3 regions of the Streptomyces sp. NPDC058691 genome follow, and region 3 is predicted to be linked to each of the others. Evidence: riboswitches for the same ligand, from Rfam matches in the RefSeq annotation. Region 3 holds a riboswitch; each other region holds the start of a gene.

Region 1 (5,841 bases), on a different contig from region 3:
AGACCACCGGGTCCCAGTGGGCGGGGAAGTAGGAGGAGGCCCACTTCAGCGTGGCGCCGCCGGTCGCGGTACCGGCGCCGTCGCCGCACGCGCTGAGGCCGGGGACGAGTACGCAGAGCAGGGCGGTGCCGAGGGCTGCGCTGCGCAGCCGGCCCGGTCCTCGGGGGGAGCGCAGGGCGGGTCCAGGGTGGCGGATCGTGAGTCGTCCGGGCATCTCATGGCTTTCTTCGAGGGGCCCCCGGCCCGTCTCGGGGCGGGCGGGAGCGCGGCGGCGGGCGCGGTTCGCACCCGCGCCGGACGCCGGTCGATGCCCGTACGGACATGCCGGACGCGGGCTCGGAGGCACACGTCGGGCACGCCGCGCTCAGGGCAGGGCGTCGGCAGGTACGCGGGGGCTCACCTGGAGGTCGATGAGGGGAGGCGGCGAAGCGCGAAGGCGGCGGCGCGGGCGAAGGCCGCCCGCGTCGACCGAGCGGCGGGACGGCCGGCGCTGACGGGAACGGTCAGGCGCCTGTGGGCCGGGGGCTGCGGTCGGTCAGCGACAGAGAGCGCTGGAAGTGCGCCGCAGGTCCACGTAGCGGCACACCACACCGGGGTGCGTCGTGAGCATGGTGCACATCCTGGCGACCGCCGCGAAGGGCTGTCAATAGACACCAATTGGTGTCTCATTGGGCGGGACGGATTCCTGACCGCACGTCAGGAGGTGATCAGGGCGCGCTGCGTGCGCCGCCGCAGGTCGCAGGGTGCACCGCGGCCTCCTGGGGGTGCAGCCACAAAGGACCGTTCCCGGTCTCCACCCGGACCGCCTCCCCAGGGGGCCACGGGCCTTCCGTCAGCAGTTCTCGCTCCGGATCGGTCAGGCTCCGGTACCGGCGCAGCGCCCGCTCCGGCGACAGCGGCGGCGGGGTGTCCGCAAGCCCCGGGCACAGCTCCCGTACGGCCGCCGCGTACTCCGCGTAGGCCCGCCAGCCCGGCACCACGCGATGTCCGGCCGGGGCACGGAACAGCAGCGTCGGCAGCGCGTACCGGTGGCCGCCGTCTCCGGTGTCCTTGGCACCGCCGGGGTGCGGAGACCCGCCCGGCACCGACAGCACCTCGCGCACCGGGCGGCGCGCCTCGGCCCGATCGGCGCGTACCCGCTCCAGCACCTCGGCGGACGCCGCGTCGGCCGAGAGCCGCCCGAGGTCCAGACCCGGTACACCGCGCACCGCGGACAGCGTGAGCGCGGGAGTGTCGGCCGGTTCCCCCAGGACGAAGACGGACTCCCGCAGCCGGCGCAGCACTCCCTCGGCCACCTCGCGGCCCTGGAGCTCCGCGGCCTTGGCCGCCAGCGAGGCCGGCCAGGAACTCGCCGCCACACGGCTCAGCCGGAGCGCCCGCGGCGCCCGGGTGTGCGCGCTGATCCCCTCGACGTAGCCCGCGTACCAGGCGGTCTCCGCGGCCGGGTCGGGCGCCGGGTCGTCGTCGAGGTCGAACAGGAGGCAGTACACCCGGCGCCAGCGGACCCGGCCCGCCAGCGCTGTCCGCAGCCTGCGGAAGACCGGCTCCGAACCCCAGGCCCACGGACACAGCGGGTCGGTGTACTCGACCACCTCCACGGCGGGCGGGGGAAGTTCGGCCGTCACGCGGCTCCCTTCCGGGCCGGCCGTTCCCCGGCGCCCGCCGGCAGCAGCGACAGCAGGGTCACCCCGCCGAGGATCGCCGCCGCACTCGCCTCGACCTGGCGCCACACACCGGGCAGCCCCGAGGCGGCGCCGGGGTAGTCGAGCCCGGCCGGCGGCTCGCCCCGCAAAGTGATCAACTCGCCGTCGACGGCGAGCGCGACGTCCAGGAGGGTGATCTCGCCGGCGGGGCGGCCGAGCCAGTAACCGCCTTCGCAGCCGCGCTGACTGCGCACCAGCCCGGCCTTCCGCAGCTCGCCGACGACGGACTTCAGGAACCGGAAGGGGATCTGCTGCGAGGAGGCGATGGCTTCGCACGTCAGGGGCCGGGCCGGCTCACAGGCGAGCTCCAGGAGTGCGCGCGTGGCGTAGTCCGCCTTCGCGGAGATATGCATGGTCACATCATGCACGAACTGGCTTTCCCGGCCAGGGCTCCTGCCGCTCCCTCGCCTCATTGCGGCAGTGTTGCCGCAGGTGAAGGGCAATGGACACTTCTTGACATCCTTTTCGGGACAGCTCTACCGTCCCGGCATGAGCGAGCCGTTGACGAACCCCGGTGAGGGCTTTCACCCCCATCTCCCCGACACCCCCGGGCACGGGGCGGCGCCCCTGCGCTCCCGGCTCCACCACATCCGCGCGGACTCCCTGGACGACGGGACCGCGCAGACCGGCGGCATGCGCAGGTTCGCCGCCGTCAGCGGGAAGACGGTGGGTTCCGAGAGGCTGTGGATGGGCCAGACCCATGTGGCCCCCGCGACGTCGTCGTCCGACCACCATCACGGCGAGTCCGAGACCGCCATCTACGTGGTGAGCGGACACCCCGAGTTCGTCTTCCTCGACGACTCCGGTCGGGAGCCCGAGGAGGTGCGACTGCGCACCTCGCCGGGCGACTACATCTTCGTCCCGCCGTTCGTGCCGCACCGGGAGGAGAACCCGGACCCCGCGGAGGAGGCCGTGGTCGTCATCGCCCGCAGCACCCAGGAGGCGATCGTGGTCAACCTGCCCGGGCTGTACGCCCTTCCGGCCGAGGAGGCCTGAGGCGCCGGGGACTCCAGGACTCGGGACAGCGCGGACGTCCGCCCCTCCTCGTACGGGAGGGGCGGACGTCCGCGCTGCCTTGCCGGGACGCGCGACCTCAGCGGCCGGGGTGACCGTGCGGGACGCGGAAGGCCGGATGCTGCGCGAGCCGGCGCACATAGGCCGTGAGGCCGTCGTACGGGGAGAGCACACCCTCCGCCAGGTCGGTCAGGGCCACCCACAGATCGACGTCCGCCGCGGTCAGCCGCTCGCCCAGAACGTGCGGCCCGCACGCCAGTCGGCGCTCCAGCAGGCCGAGCGCCGTGCGCAGCCTCTCCAGGGACTTCGCGCGGTCCGCCGCCGCCGGGGCCGCGGCGGCCTGTTCCGCGGCGCACATGACGTCCTCCTCCACCAAGTCCTGGACGGCCTCGATCTCGCCGGCCAGGGCCGGGGGGCACAGGACGGGCACGGGTCCGCGCGCCGCGTCGCCGAGGCGGCCCGCGAGATCGCGGAGGATGTCAGGGGTGTGGTTGCTGACGACGCGTCCGGTCCACCGGTCGCACAGGGCGGGCACGGTGAGCGGTCCGTCGTAGCCGTGCCAGGTGGCCTCGTAGGCCCTGAGCAACGGCGTCAGTGCGGCGGTGGCGGTGGTGTCGGTGGCGTCCGCGGCGTCGGGGGACGCCGGCGGAACGAGCGTCGTGACGATGGAGTCCCGCAGTCCGAGCAGGTCGAGGGTGACGGAGACCCGCCGTGACTGCGGGCATCGCGCCGAGAGGAACAGCTCGTAGCGGCGCGGGGCCGGGTAGAAGCCGCCGGCGGCGTCGGCACCGATCCGGCTGCGGAAGCGGTCCGGACGGGACGTGCGCGGCAGCGCGGTACAGGACGTGCGGAAGCTGAGATCGCGGAGCGGCGCGGAGCCGGAATCGCGCGAGATCGTCTCGGGCATGCACTCTCCAGGGCATGGTGGGCCCCCGGTTGCCCTCGGGCACCGGCGGCGGAACGGCTGAAGGCCCTGTGCCTGGTCGCACCTGGCCCCTGAGTCGGTACGGGCGGGGACTCGTCGGGGTCAGCCGGCCGTGCCGAAGGCGCTGCAGACGCGCAGGAAGTCGATGTGCAGCCGACGGGTGAGGAGAGCGGATCGTGCCCTGGACATGTCCGCCTCCCCGGCTCGGGGCCCGCGAGACGCGGGACCGCGCTTGACCCGCCGCGCCGGCGGGACCCGGTCGTCACCCGGGGCACCCCACCGCGATGTGAGGGTTGCCGGTCAGCGGGCCGGGGCCGATGACCCACGGAGCCGGAACACGGCACCGCGGGCGCTGACAATCGTGACCGTTCCCATCAGTGTTGGGCCGGCAAACCCGGCGCGTCAAGAAGGCGTTGCGCGTCTCACGGCGGCATCCGGCATGTGAGACGGCGTCGTTGACATTCCCCGCGGCCCGTGTCTAACTTACGCCGCAGAACGGTCCCGGATGTCAGCGGCGGACCGGCCTCGGCCGGTCGGTGGCAACCCCCGCACAGCGATGGGGTGTCCCGGATGACGGCCGGACCGGACGACGGTCGGCAGGCGCGAGGCCCCCGCGGGGCGGAACGGTGACGGTGACGGCGATGTACGCGATCCCGGGGACGGCAGCGTGGCGGCGCCACGGCCTCGTCCCGGCGTACACGCAGCGGCCCGTCGGTCTGGCCGGCGTCAGCAGCGCGCTGTGTAGCGCGTGTTCCGCGTCCTGTCGCGCGCTCTGTCAAGGCTGACGGTCCCTTCCTGAACGCCGGCACCCCCCGCTGACGCGGCGGGCGTGCCCGCCTGTTCGGCCCCGTTCCGCTCGTCCCCGCACCCCGTACCGCCGGGCCGCTCCCGCGCCCGGCCGGTCCACCGTCGCCTGCGCGACCGGGGTGCGCCCATCCGCTGGAGCCTCCTGATGAGTGAACCCCCCGGCACCGCCGTGTCCGCCCGCTCGGCGCCCCAGGACCGGGCGCCGGCCAAGGTGCCCGACGAGGTGCCCGACGAGGTGCGTGAGCCCGGACCCCGGCCCCTGGCCGCACAGCGGGTGCTGCCCCTGCGCCGCCCAGGCCGGTGGATCGCCACGGCGATCGTGCTGGTGCTGGTCGCCCAGATCGGGCACGGCCTGCTCACCAACCCCTTCTTCCAGTGGGACCGCTTCGGGTACTGGTTCGTACGGCCGGTGATCGTCGACGGTCTGCTGATCACCCTGGAGGTGGCGGCGTACAGTGCGGTGCTCGGTCTGCTCGGAGGCATCGTCCTCGCGCTGGCCAGGCTCTCCAGCAGCCCCGTGCTGCGCGCCGTCAGCTGGACGTACACCTGGCTGTTCCGGTCGATCCCGCTCATCGTCGTGCTGCTGTTCCTCTACAACTTCAGCGCGCTGTACCGCACGTTGAGCCTCGGCGTACCCTTCGGCCCGGCGTTCCTCACCTTCGACGAGTCCCGGCTCGCCACCGACATGGTCGTCGCCGTGATCGGCCTCAGCCTCAACGAAGCCGCCTACGCCTCGGAAGTGGTGCGCGCCGGCATCCTCTCGGTGGACCAGGGCCAGCACGAGGCGGCCTCGGCGCTCGGACTGCCCAAGCGCTACCAGTTCGCCAGGATCATCCTTCCCCAGGCCCTTCGGTCCGTCGTCCCCAACTACGTCAACCAGTTGATCGGCCTGATCAAGGGCACTTCGCTGGTCTTCTACGTCTCGCTGCTCGACCTGTTCGGCTCGGTGCAGAGCATGGGCAGCACCTACCCCGGCGACATCGTGCCGCTGCTGCTGGTCGCCACCATCTGGTACGTGATCCTCACCAGCGTCGTCTCCGTCGTCCAGTTCTACGTGGAGCGGTACTACTCGCGGGGCGCGCTGCGGACCGTCCCGCCGACTCCCGCACAGAGACTGCGGGCCGCCCTGGGCGACCTGCGGACCCGGATCCGGACGGAGACCACCCCATGACCACCGGCATACAGCCCGCCGCGGTGGAGGTCCACGACGTGCACAAGTGGTACGGCACCCACCGGGTGCTGGACGGCGTGAGTCTGACGGTCCGGCCCGGGGAGGTCACCGTCATCCTCGGGCCCTCAGGTTCCGGCAAGTCCACGCTGCTGCGCGTGATCAACCACTTGGAGAAGCCCGAGATCGGCCATGTCAGCCTGAACGGTGAGCCGATCGGAGTC
Region 2 (5,841 bases), on a different contig from region 3:
CTCCTCGTAGGCGCCCGCCTCGCGGGACAGCACCAGGGCGACGCCGTCGTCGGTGACGACCGGGATCTCCTTGGCCACCAGGTTCATACCGTCGCGGATCGGGTTGACCAGGGCCACGTCGGCCAGCCGGTACGCGGCGAGCGAGCGTGCGAAGTCGTCCTTGACGTGCAGGATCACCGGCTCCCAGCCCGGGGTGCCGAACTCCTCGTTGATCTCCTCCGCCAGGTCGGAGACCTCGTCGGTGTACTCGCGGTAGATCGCCAGGTCGGTGCGCGAGGGGTAGGCGAACGCGACGTGCACCACGCGGCCCTGCCACTCGGGCCGGTCGCGCAGCAGCTGCGCGTACGACAGCAGGCCGCGCACGATGTTCTTCGACAGCTCGGTGCGGTCGACCCGGACGATGACCTTGCGGTCCGGGCCGCCGACGGCCTCCCGGAGCACCGCCAGGCGCTCCTCCACGTCCGGGCGGTGCGCCCGCTCCCGCAGGAAGTCCGCGTCGGCGCCGAGCCCGTGCACCCCGATCCGGGTGGTGCGGCCCTGGTACGTCACCGTCAGCACGCCGTCGTCCCGGCTGACCGTCGCGCCGAGCACGTCGGAGCAGCACGCGGCGAACGCCTCCGCCCAGCGCCGGGTCAGGAACGCCGCACGGTCCGCGCCCAGGACGCCGGTCAGCACCTCGGCCGCCACGTCGTCCGGCAGCAGCCGGAAGTACTCCGGCGGCGCCCACGGCGTGTGCGAGAAGTGGCCGATCCGCAGGTCGGGGCGGCGCGAGCGGAGCAGCTGCGGCACCAGCGTCAGGTGGTAGTCCTGCACCAGGACGGCCGCGCCCTCCCCGGCCTCCTCCGCCAGCGCGTCCGCGAAGGCGCTGTTGTACGCCACGTACGCGGCCCACTGCTCGCGGAAGTCCTCGTCGAAGACGGGCTCCAGCGGCGTCTGGAAGAGCAGGTGGTGCACGAACCACAGCACGGAGTTCGCGATCCCGTTGTAGGCGGACGCGAACGTGTCCGCCGGGATGTCCAGCATGCGTACCCGCTGGTCACCGGTGTCCTCCGCGGCCAGCCGCCCGCTCCGCTCCGGGGTCCGCAGCACGGCCGCGCGATCGCCCTCGCCGAGCGCTGCGCACACCCACACGGCGTCCGTGTCCGGCCCGATCGCGCTCAGCCCCGACACGAGACCGCCGCCCCCGCGGCGGGACTCCAGCGTCCCGTCCTCCCTGAGGCTGTACGAGACGGGCCCGCGATTCGACGCCACCAGAACCCGCGCGCCATCCGATGCGACCATGCGGCCAGCCTAGCCACGCATCCCCACCCGCAAACGTGTGCGCTACGCCACCCGAGCGTTCCGGTGCCGCCGCGTGCCCCATGAGGGCCGCGGCGAACCGCGCGCGTCGCGGTGCCGCCGTGCCCGGCGCGACAGCGTGCCTCGTAAGGGGCGCGGGGAACTTAGCGATCAGCCACGACGTACCCGCGCGGGGCAGCCGGCCGCAGCCCAACAGGGGCGCGGGGAACTGCGCGACCAGCGCAAACGCACCCGCACCCGAACGCCAAGCGGAGCGTCACGCCACAGCGCGGCGGCGCGCATACTCCGGCACCGTGATCATCGGCGGCCGCTCCTCCGTCACGACGTCGTGGACGCGCGGCTCGAAGCCCCCGTCCGCGGTGCGGTCGAACTGCGTCAGGACGGGCCGCACCAGATGCCCCCGCGCCAGCCGCGTCTGCGCCGTGCGGTAGATCGTCGCGGCCATGCGCCCGAGCGCCTGCCCGTCCTGGTGCCGATGGTGCCGCACCCCGACATCGACCTGCGCGAGCGCGTCGAGCCCGACCGTGTTGAGCGCGTCGATGAGAATCCCCAGCTCGACGCCGTACCCCACAGGGAACGGCAGCCGCTCCAGCAGCGACCGGCGCGCCGCGTACTCCCCGCCGAGGGGTTGCACGAAGCCCGCGAGCTGCGGCCAGTGCAGATTGAGCAGCGGCCGGGCGACCAGCTCCGTGACCCGCCCGCCGCCCGCCGGTACCACCGTGCCACCGGTCTCCAGGGGCCGGTCGTACATCGCCTTGACCAACTGGACGCCCGCGTCCGTCAGCAGCGGCCCGACGATCCCGGAGACGAAGCGCGCGTCGAACTCCCGCAGGTCGGCGTCGACGAAGCAGACGATCTCGCCGCGCGTCGCGAGCAGCGAGCGCCACAGCACCTCGCCCTTGCCGGGCACGGCCGGCAGCCGCGGCAGGATCGCGTCCCGGTGGACCACCGTCGCGCCCGCCTCCGCCGCGACCGCGGCCGTGCGGTCCGTGGACCCGGAGTCCAGCACGACGAGCTCGTCGACCAGCGGCACGGCCTCGGACATCAGCTCGCGGCGGATCTCCGCCACGATCGCCCCGACCGTGGCCTCCTCGTCGAGCGCGGGCAGCACCACGCTGACCGTCCCTCGCGGGCCCGCGGCCCGCTTCGCGGCGAGGAGCTGGGACAGCGGGCGGCACTCGGCGGTCCAGGACCGCCTCCGCAGCCAGCCGGCCACCTCGTCGAGCACTGCGCTGCTCCGTTTCTGCCCGTCTCGAGGGACGGACGGCCTGTGACCAGGTTCGAGGTCGTCGGTTACAGTCTTGAACACGAGGCATGACCATCGTATGTCCGCGGTGATCGCGCCTCGTCCGACAAATGCACGGGCCCTGGGCCCGGTGCCATACCGCTCATCCAGAGGGGCAGAGGGAACGGCCCGTTGAAGCCCCGGCAACCCTCCCGCCGACCGCGAGGTCCAGGTGGGGAAGGTGCCAATTCCGTCTCGTGGCGAGATTCGCCGTGAGGAAGATGAGGAGAAAGGGCCTCGCCTGACATGGCTGCGCAGACTGTTGTCACCGACGTCGCGTCCACGGATTCCCCCTTCGGACCCGCTTCCGCGTTGTCCTGCCGCGAGTGCGGCGAACGCTTCCCGCTGAGCCCGGTCTTCGCCTGCGAGATCTGTTTCGGGCCGCTCGAAGTGGCCTACGACCTCCCCGCCGGCGATCCCGAGACGCTCCGCAAGCGCATCGAGTCCGGGCCGAACAACATCTGGCGCTACGCGCCGCTGCTGCCCGTCCCCGCCGACGTGGCCTCCAAGCCCAATCTGAACCCCGGCTTCACCAAGCTGGTCAAGGCCGACAACCTCGCCCGCGAACTGGGCGTCACCGGCGGCCTGCACATCAAGGACGACTCCGGCAACCCCACGCACTCCTTCAAGGACCGCGTCGTCGCCATCGCCCTGGAGGCCGCCCGCACCTTCGGCCTCACCACCCTGTCCTGCTCCTCCACCGGCAACCTCGCGGGCGCGGTCGGCGCCGCGGCGGCCCGCGCCGGCTTCCGGTCCTGCGTGTTCATCCCGCACGACCTGGAGGAGGGCAAGGTCGTCATGGCCGCCGTCTACGGCGGTGAACTGGTCGGCATCGAGGGCAACTACGACGACGTCAACCGCTTCTGCAGCGAGCTGATCGGCGACCCGATCGGCGAGGGCTGGGGCTTCGTCAACGTCAACCTCCGCCCCTACTACGGCGAGGGCTCCAAGACGCTCGCGTACGAGATCTGCGAGCAGCTCGGCTGGCGCCTGCCGGACAACCTCGTCATCCCGATCGCCTCCGGCTCCCAGTTGACGAAGATCGACAAGGGGCTGCAGGAGCTGATCAAGCTCGGCCTGGTGGAGGACAAGCCGTACCGCATCTACGGCGCCCAGGCCGAGGGGTGCTCCCCCGTGTCCACCGCCTACAAGGCCGGGCACGACGTCGTGCGCCCGCAGAAGCCGAACACGATCGCCAAGTCCCTCGCCATCGGGAACCCGGCGGACGGCCCCTACGTGCTGGACATCGCCCGGCGCACCGGCGGCGCGGTCGAGGACGTCACCGACGAGCAGATCGTGGACGCCATCAAGCTGCTCGCCCGCACCGAGGGCATCTTCGCGGAGACGGCGGGCGGCGTGACCGTCGGCGTCCTGAAGAAGCTGATCGAGAGCGGGCAGTTGGACCCGGCCGCCGAGACGGTCGTCCTCAACACCGGTGACGGGCTGAAGACGTTGGACGCCGTCGCCGCGACCTCCCGCCCCACGGCCACCATCCGCCCGAGCGTCGACGCGTTCCGTGCCGCCGGCCTGGCCGGCTGACCCCGATCGCCGACCGTCCCAGATCGAAGGTGAACCCCGCATCATGAGCGCGAACGTCCGCATTCCCACCATCCTTCGGCCCTACACCGGCGGCCGGGCCGAGGTGCCCGCCGACGGCGGCACGCTGGCCGAGGTCATCGAGTCGCTGGAGAAGGACCACCCCGGCATCTCGGCGCGCGTCCTGGACGACACGGGCAAGCTGCGCCGCTTCGTGAACGTGTATGTCAACGACGACGACGTCCGCTTCTCGGAGGGCCTGCAGACCGCCGTGGCCGAGGGCGCGTCAGTCTCGATCATCCCGGCGGTCGCCGGGGGCTGTTGAGCCGCGTGCGCCGCGGAACGGCCAGGGGTGCCGGGACTCGCTCCCGGCACCCCTGTGTGCTTGAGAGGTAGTTGAAGGGCTGTACAGTTGCCCTGACGGCTCGCAACTCCCTGCAACGCTCTGCGCAAACCCTCTTCCGTGGGCGTCGTTGTCGGCGATTTATCGCCAAATTCACGCGGTGATTGTCGTGTTGGCGACATATGTCCCGCCCGAGTTGCCCCGGTTCATTGGCCGTTGGAGCCGTTCTTCCCTTTCTCCGTGCCCGGATTTCTCGTCTGATTGACCTGTTGCAGACAGCGTCCGGGCAGATACATTCAGCCGCGGTCGACGCGTTCCGGCGCACGCCCCCTTGGCTGTAGGGGGTGAGGTCTGACCCGGGTCCGCGAGGTGCGGGTCTGTGAAAGGCCAGCAATAGGGGAGTTAGGAATGGCTCAGGGCACCGTCAAGTGGTTCAACGCGGAGAAGGGCTACGGCTTCATCGCGGTCGACGGTGGTGCGGACGTCTTCGTGCACTACAGCGCGATACAGATGGACGGCTACCGCACCCTCGAGGAAGGTCAGCGGGTCGAGTTCGAGATCTCGCAGGGCCAGAAGGGGCCGCAGGCGGACATGGTCCGCCACGCCGCCGGCTGACACGCCGCGCATCGGCCACGGAGCGCATCGCGTACGAACGCGCTCAAACGCACGTATCAAGGGCCCGCCCTCTCGCAGGGGGCGGGCCTTCGTGCTGTCCGCCCGCCCCTGGCGGGCCCCAGCGGATCCCTGGCGAGCCCCGGCGGGCCCGCGGCGGACCGGCCGAGCAGCTTGCACTCTCCTAGGGCGAGTGCTAATCATTGGCGTTAGCACTCTGACGTTGAGAGTGACAAAGGACCGAGTGGGTGAGGCCCGTTCGACCGCCGGAAAGGAACCGGCGGGAGGCAGGCCGTCCGTCGCGGGCGCCGGCGCGGTCCTGGAGTAATCCTTCCCCGCAGCCGAGTGCCGCGGGGGGACCCCAAGTCCGGGAGGACCACTTCACATGGCCAAGATCATCGCGTTCGACGAGGAGGCACGGCGCGGTCTCGAGCGCGGGATGAACCAGCTCGCCGACGCCGTCAAGGTCACCCTCGGCCCCAAGGGCCGCAACGTCGTCCTCGAGAAGAAGTGGGGCGCCCCCACGATCACCAACGATGGTGTGTCCATCGCCAAGGAGATCGAGCTCGAGGACCCGTACGAGAAGATCGGCGCGGAGCTGGTCAAGGAGGTCGCGAAGAAGACGGACGACGTCGCCGGTGACGGCACGACGACCGCGACCGTCCTCGCCCAGGCGCTGGTCCGCGAGGGCCTGCGCAACGTGGCCGCGGGTGCCAACCCGATGGCCCTGAAGCGCGGTATCGAGGCGGCCGTCGAGGCCGTTTCC
Region 3 (5,841 bases):
GCGCCTTCCGCAAGCCGCGCGAGATCAACTGGCTCTTCGGCTTCCTGCTGCTGTTCCTCGGCATGTTCGACGGCTTCATGGGCTACTCGCTGCCGGACGACCTGCTGTCGGGTACCGGTATCCGCTTCATGGAGGGCGCGGTCCTGTCCGTGCCCATCGTCGGCACGTACCTGTCGTTCTTCCTCTTCGGCGGGGAGTTCCCAGGGCACGACATCGTGCCGCGGTTCTACACGATCCACGTGCTGCTGATCCCGGGCATCATGGCGGGCCTGCTGGTGGCCCACCTGATCCTGGTCTTCTACCACAAGCACACGCAGTTCCCCGGCCCCGGCAAGACCGAGAAGAACGTGGTCGGCATGCCGCTGCTGCCGGTCTACACCGCCAAGGCGGGCGGCTTCTTCTTCCTGGTCTTCGGCGTCATCGCGGCCATGTCCGCGCTGGTGTCCGTCAACCCGGTCTGGTCCTACGGCCCCTATCGGCCGGACCAGGTGTCGACCGACGCGCAGCCCGACTGGTACATGGGCTTCTCCGAGGGCCTGATCCGCATCATGCCGGGCTGGGAGATCAGCCTGTGGGGCCACACGCTCGTGCTGGGTGTGTTCATCCCGCTGGTGGTCTTCCCGCTGGTCCTGGGCTTCATGGGCGCCTACCCGTTCCTGGAGTCGTGGGTCACCGGTGACAAGCGCGAGCACCACCTGCTCGACCGCCCGCGCAACCGCCCGGTCCGCACCGGCATCGGCGCGGCCTGGATCAGCCTCTACCTGATCCTGCTGGTCGGTGGCGGCAACGACCTCTTCGCCACCCGCTTCCATCTGTCGATCAACGCGATCACCTGGGTGGTCCGGATCTCCTTCTTCGTCCTGCCGGTCCTGGTCTTCTTCATCACGAAGCGGATCTGCCTGGGCCTGCAGCGGCGCGACCGCGACAACGTGCTGCACGGCCGCGAGACCGGCATCATCAAGCGGCTGCCGCACGGCGAGTTCATCGAGATCCACGAGCCGCTCGAGCAGTCCAGGCTGTTCACGCTCACCTCGCACGAGCAGCCCAAGCCGCTGGACATCGGCCCGGAGACGGACGAGAACGGCGTGGAGAAGAAGGTCGGCCTCACCACGCGACTGCGCGCGAAGCTGTCGCGCGGCTACTACGGCGAGGGGACCCAGATCCCCAAGCCGTCGGCCGAGGAGTACGAGGAGATCACGAGCGGCCACGGCCACCACTGATCCCCGACGCTGTGCCACCGGGCAGGGCCCTGTTCGCCGGAGTTCATCCGGTGGACGGGGCCCTTTCCCGTTCCCCCGCGCCGATAGGCTGGGGCCGAAGGACCATCCATTGCACGTCAGACCACCCGGAGTGTGGACCATGAGCGTTGTGAACCCCGCTGGAGGCGACACCGCGGCGGATCGCTCCTGGCCCGAGATACTGGCGACGCTGCTGGCGGGGAAGGACCTGAGCAGCGCGGAGACGGCGTGGGCGATGGACCGCATCATGAGCGGCGGGGCCTCCGACGCCCAGATCGCCGGTTTCATGGTGGCCCTGCGGGCCAAGGGCGAGACCGTCGAAGAGGTCACCGGCCTCGTCGAGGCGATGTACGCGCACGCGCTGCCGCTCGACATCCCCGGGCCCGCAGTCGACATCGTGGGCACCGGCGGCGACCGGGCCAGGACCGTCAACATCTCGACGATGTCCGCCATCGTCATCGCCGGTACCGGGACCAAGGTCGTCAAGCACGGCAACCGCGCGGCCAGCAGCGCCAGCGGCGCCTCCGACGTGCTGGAGAAGCTGGGCATCAACCTGGACCTGTCGCCCGACCGCGTCGCCCGGGTGGCCGAGGAGACCGGCATCACCTTCTGCTTCGCGGCCAAGTTCCACCCCGCGATGCGCTACGTCGCCTCGGCACGGCGCGACCTGGGGATCCCGACCTCCTTCAACATGCTCGGCCCGCTGACCAACCCGGCCCGGGTCGGGGCGTCGGCGGTCGGCTGCTTCGACACCCGGATGGCCGGGCTGATCGCGGGTGTGCTGGCGCGGCGGGGCACCTCCGCGCTGGTGTTCCGCGGTGACGACGGACTGGACGAGCTGACGGTCACGGCCACCTCCCAGGTGTGGATCGTGCGGGACGGGGCCGTGGAACAGGTCTCCTTCGACCCGCGCGACGTCGGCATCGAGCTGGTCCCGGTCGAGGCGCTGCGGGGCGCCGACGCGGCCTACAACGCCGACGTGGCGCGCCGGCTGCTGGCCGGCGAGACGGGCCCGGTGCGGGACGCCGTCCTGCTCAACTCCGCTGCCGCACTGGTGGCGCTGGAGCCCGCGGAGGGCACCTTGACCGACCGCATCGCCGCCGGGATGACGCGGGCGGCGGAGTCCATCGACTCGGGCGCGGCCGCGAAGACGCTGGAGCGGTGGGCGGCGGCCACCAACTCCTAGTCGCGCGGACGTTCACACGGAAGGGCCGGGGCCGGGCGCCCCGGCCCTTCCGTGTCCCCGCCGTACCCGGGGCCGCCGGTGCGCGATGTCCGGGATGCGGACCGCGACTTGCGGCGCCGGAGGTCTGTGGCAGGATGCTGCGCAGGTCACGAGTGACAGCGACACGGCCCCGGCCCGCTGTCCGGCAACCCTCCTTCCGTGGCGGGGTGCCCCGGGTGATGACCAGGCCGCAGGCAGCGAGGTCTGCGGCAAGCGCGGTCATGAGGAGTTCTTCCATGAGCAAGCGAATGCGCTAGGGCCCGAAGGCCCCTTTCCACCCTCCCCGGGCGTGCCTTGTGTGCCGCCCGGTGTCCCGAGGGCTTTCCCGTCATCCCTGACGCCCCGTCGCTTCCCCCTGCCCACAGGAGACTTCGCCATGTCCGTGCACCCCGCTGCCACCGTCCGCGCCACTCCGCTCCCCGTCCTCGGCCGCGACGTCCTCGTCCCGCTCGTCACCGGCGGCGAGGTCGCCTACGCCGCGCTCGACTACGCCGCGAGCGCGCCCGCGCTCCAGCGGGTGTGGGACGACGTGGCCGCCTACGCGCCCTACTACGGCAGCGTGCACCGGGGCGCGGGGTACCTGTCGCAGCTGTCGACGGACCTGTTCGAGCAGAGCCGCGCGGAGGTGGCCGCGTTCCTCGGCTGCCGGGCGGACGACCAGGTGGTCTTCACCCGGTCGACCACGGACTCGCTCAACCTGCTGGCCTCCGTCGTGCCGGACGGGACCCGGGTCTTCGTCTTCGAGACCGAGCACCACGCCTCGCTGCTGCCCTGGCGGGACGGCGATGTCACCTACCTGAGCGCGCCCCGGACCCCCGCGGAGGCCGTGGCCGTGCTGGAACGGGCGCTGGCCGCGCGCGAGACGGAAGGGCCGGCGCTGGTCTGTGTGACGGGTGCGTCCAATGTGACCGGAGAGCTCTGGCCGGTCCGCGAGCTGGCGGCGGCCGCCCACGCGCACGGCGCGCGCATCGTCCTCGACGCGGCGCAGCTCGCGCCGCACCACCCGGTCGACGTGGCCGGACTCGACGTGGACTGGGTGGCCTTCTCCGGGCACAAGCTCTACGCGCCCTTCGGGTCCGGCGTCCTGGCCGGCCGCGCCGACTGGCTCCGCGAGGCCGAGCCCTACCTCGCGGGAGGCGGCGCCTCCCGGCGCGTGGCCCGCCGCGAGGACGGCGGCGTCGAGGTGGACTGGCACACCACGGAGGCCCGCCACGAGGCCGGCTCGCCCAACGTCATCGGGGTCTACGCCATCGCCTCCGCCTGCCGGGCCCTGCGCGAGGCGGGTTTCGACGGCCTCGTCGAGCGCGAGCAGGCGCTGGTCGCCCGGGTGCGCGAGGGGCTCGCCGGGATCCCGCAGGTCCGCGTGCTGTCCCTGTTCGGCGAGGACGCCCCCCGCGTCGGCGTCCTGTCCTTCGTCGTCGACGGCTGGAACAGCTCTCACTTCGCCGCCGCCCTCTCCGCCGAGTACGGCATCGGCGTCCGCGACGGACTGTTCTGCGCCCACCCGCTCGTCCGCACGCTGCTCGGCGACCACACGGAACCGGGGGACTGCGGGGGCGACACCACGCTCAACGCCGTCCGCGTCTCCTTCGGCGCGGGCACCCCCGACGAGCACGTCGACCGCTTCCTCGACGCCGTCCGTACGCTCGTCACCGACGGCGCGCGGTGGCGCTACCGCACCGAGAACGGCCGCTGCGTCCCCGCGTAGCGGCGCGCCGGGGCGAGGCCCTGCCGGCCGGAGTCCCTAGGAGTCGAGACCGATGGCGAAGGCGGCTTCGAGGTCGTGCTGGGAGTACGTGCGGAAGGCCACGTGGGTGTCGGTGGCCTCGACGCCGGGGATCTTGCTGATGCGGCCGGGGATGACGTCCGCGAGCTGGTCGTGCTGGGCGACCCGGACCATGGCGACCAGGTCGTAGGTCCCGGTGACGGAGTAGACCTCGCTGACGCTGTCGAGCGCCGCGATGGACTGCGCGATCTCGGGGATCCGGTCGACGCTGGTCTTGATGAGCACGATCGCGGTGATCACGGCTGTAGGTCTCCTTGGGTCGCCCTGGGTGCGGGCTCAAGCTTAGGCCTTGCCCGGTAGCACCCCCAGGCGCACAGGAAGCCGAAGAGGAATCCGGTGATGTGCGCCAGGTACGCCACGCCCGGGCCGGACTGCTGGGCCTGCCCGGCCAGGGACTGCAGCACGAACCAGAAGACGAGCACCATCCACGCGGGGAAGCGCAGGGGCAGGAAGAAGAGGAAGGGGAAGAGGCTGGTCACCCGTGCCCGGGGATAGAGGTAGAGGTACGCGCCGAGGACACCGGAGATGGCACCGGACGCGCCGACCAGGGCCTGGGTGGACGTGGTGTGCGCCAGGGCGTAGCCGTAGGTGGCCAGGTAGCCGCACACCACGTAGAAGAGGAGGTAGCGCAGCCGGCCCATGCGGTTCTCGACGTTGTCGCCGAAGACGTAGAAGAACAGCATGTTGCCCAGCAGGTGCACCCAACTCCCGTGCACGAAGAGCGCCGTGAGCACCGAGACGAAGGGCGACCGCCCCAAGTCGCCCGGCGGCGGGCACCCGGTGGGCATCACGACCGACGCGGCGGGCACGCGCCCGTGCCAGAGCTCCGCGGGGATGACACCCCACCGGGCGAAATACGAGGCCTGGGCGCACGCCAGCTCATGGCCGGTGCCGTACACGGGGTTGAGCCCGGAGGCCGGGCCGATCAGGAAGACCGCCACGCACAACCCGATCAGGGCGTACGTCACCACGGGTCTGCGGCGGACAGGGTTCTCGTCGTACACCGGGATGACCATGCAGCGATCATGGCGGAACGGGCGTAACGGTCACACGGCGCCTCGCCGCAGCGCCGGATCCCGCCGAGGCCGTAGGGTGACCGGAACGCAAACGCGCGACCTAGGAGCAGATCCGATGACGGTTCCACTGCCGACCTCCACGACCCGGTGGCGCTGCACCCTCTGCGGAAACCTGACCCGGTTCGACGTCACACGGTCCAGCAGGGTCGTCGAGTACGTGCACCTGGACCTCGCGGGGGAGCCCAAGGTGGAGGAGCGCGAGGTGCTGAGCGAGACCGTCGAGTCGGTGCGCTGCCGCTGGTGCAACGCCGTGGACCGGGTCGAGCTGGTGGACCGTCCCGACGCGGCGGCTGCGCAGGCCTGACCGCCGCCGGGGACAATGGAGGGGCGCGGCGCGGCCTGAGAGGTTGAGGGAGGCCGGGGAGGCGCGCCGCAGAACTGGACAGGAGTGACTGGTGGACCGGACCGGCGGTAATCCGGGCCACGGCGACGAGGCGGCCGGGCCCGCGGCTACGGCTGCCCCGGACGGCTCGGCCCCGCCCGAGGCCCTCGACCGTCCGCTGCCCGAGGGCGTGC

Evidence for each region. Region 3 has a riboswitch for S-adenosylmethionine ahead of ACFWVC_RS27940 (aminotransferase class V-fold PLP-dependent enzyme). Riboswitches for the same ligand answer to the same signal wherever they lie in the genome.
Region 1: another riboswitch for S-adenosylmethionine. It lies ahead of ACFWVC_RS17230 (glutathione S-transferase C-terminal domain-containing protein); the one in region 3 lies ahead of ACFWVC_RS27940 (aminotransferase class V-fold PLP-dependent enzyme).
Region 2: another riboswitch for S-adenosylmethionine. It lies ahead of thrC (threonine synthase); the one in region 3 lies ahead of ACFWVC_RS27940 (aminotransferase class V-fold PLP-dependent enzyme).

What each region holds. Positions count from the first base shown of each region.
Region 1 is NZ_JBHXSO010000021.1:91,627-97,467, reverse strand. Features, by position in the region: gene ACFWVC_RS17250 (ABC transporter substrate-binding protein) at 1-214, opposite strand, end outside; gene ACFWVC_RS17245 (DsbA family protein) at 708-1,625, opposite strand; gene ACFWVC_RS17240 (RrF2 family transcriptional regulator) at 1,622-2,056, opposite strand; gene ACFWVC_RS17235 (cupin domain-containing protein) at 2,193-2,699, shown strand; gene ACFWVC_RS17230 (glutathione S-transferase C-terminal domain-containing protein) at 2,797-3,624, opposite strand; SAM riboswitch class IV at 3,866-3,974, opposite strand; gene ACFWVC_RS17225 (amino acid ABC transporter permease) at 4,595-5,620, shown strand; gene ACFWVC_RS17220 (amino acid ABC transporter ATP-binding protein) at 5,617-5,841, shown strand, end outside.
Region 2 is NZ_JBHXSO010000010.1:79,888-85,728, reverse strand. Features, by position in the region: gene ACFWVC_RS09790 (trehalose-6-phosphate synthase) at 1-1,281, opposite strand, end outside; gene ACFWVC_RS09785 (glucosyl-3-phosphoglycerate synthase) at 1,556-2,527, opposite strand; SAM riboswitch class I at 2,685-2,812, shown strand; gene thrC (threonine synthase) at 2,831-4,123, shown strand; gene ACFWVC_RS09775 (ubiquitin-like small modifier protein 1) at 4,167-4,445, shown strand; gene ACFWVC_RS09770 (cold-shock protein) at 4,872-5,078, shown strand; gene groL (chaperonin GroEL) at 5,461-5,841, shown strand, end outside.
Region 3 is NZ_JBHXSO010000045.1:55,592-61,432, reverse strand. Features, by position in the region: gene ACFWVC_RS27950 (cytochrome bc complex cytochrome b subunit) at 1-1,220, shown strand, start outside; gene trpD (anthranilate phosphoribosyltransferase) at 1,360-2,424, shown strand; SAM riboswitch class IV at 2,569-2,685, shown strand; gene ACFWVC_RS27940 (aminotransferase class V-fold PLP-dependent enzyme) at 2,840-4,171, shown strand; gene ACFWVC_RS27935 (Lrp/AsnC ligand binding domain-containing protein) at 4,208-4,489, opposite strand; gene ACFWVC_RS27930 (rhomboid family intramembrane serine protease) at 4,486-5,265, opposite strand; gene ACFWVC_RS27925 (hypothetical protein) at 5,381-5,629, shown strand; gene ACFWVC_RS27920 (NYN domain-containing protein) at 5,721-5,841, shown strand, end outside.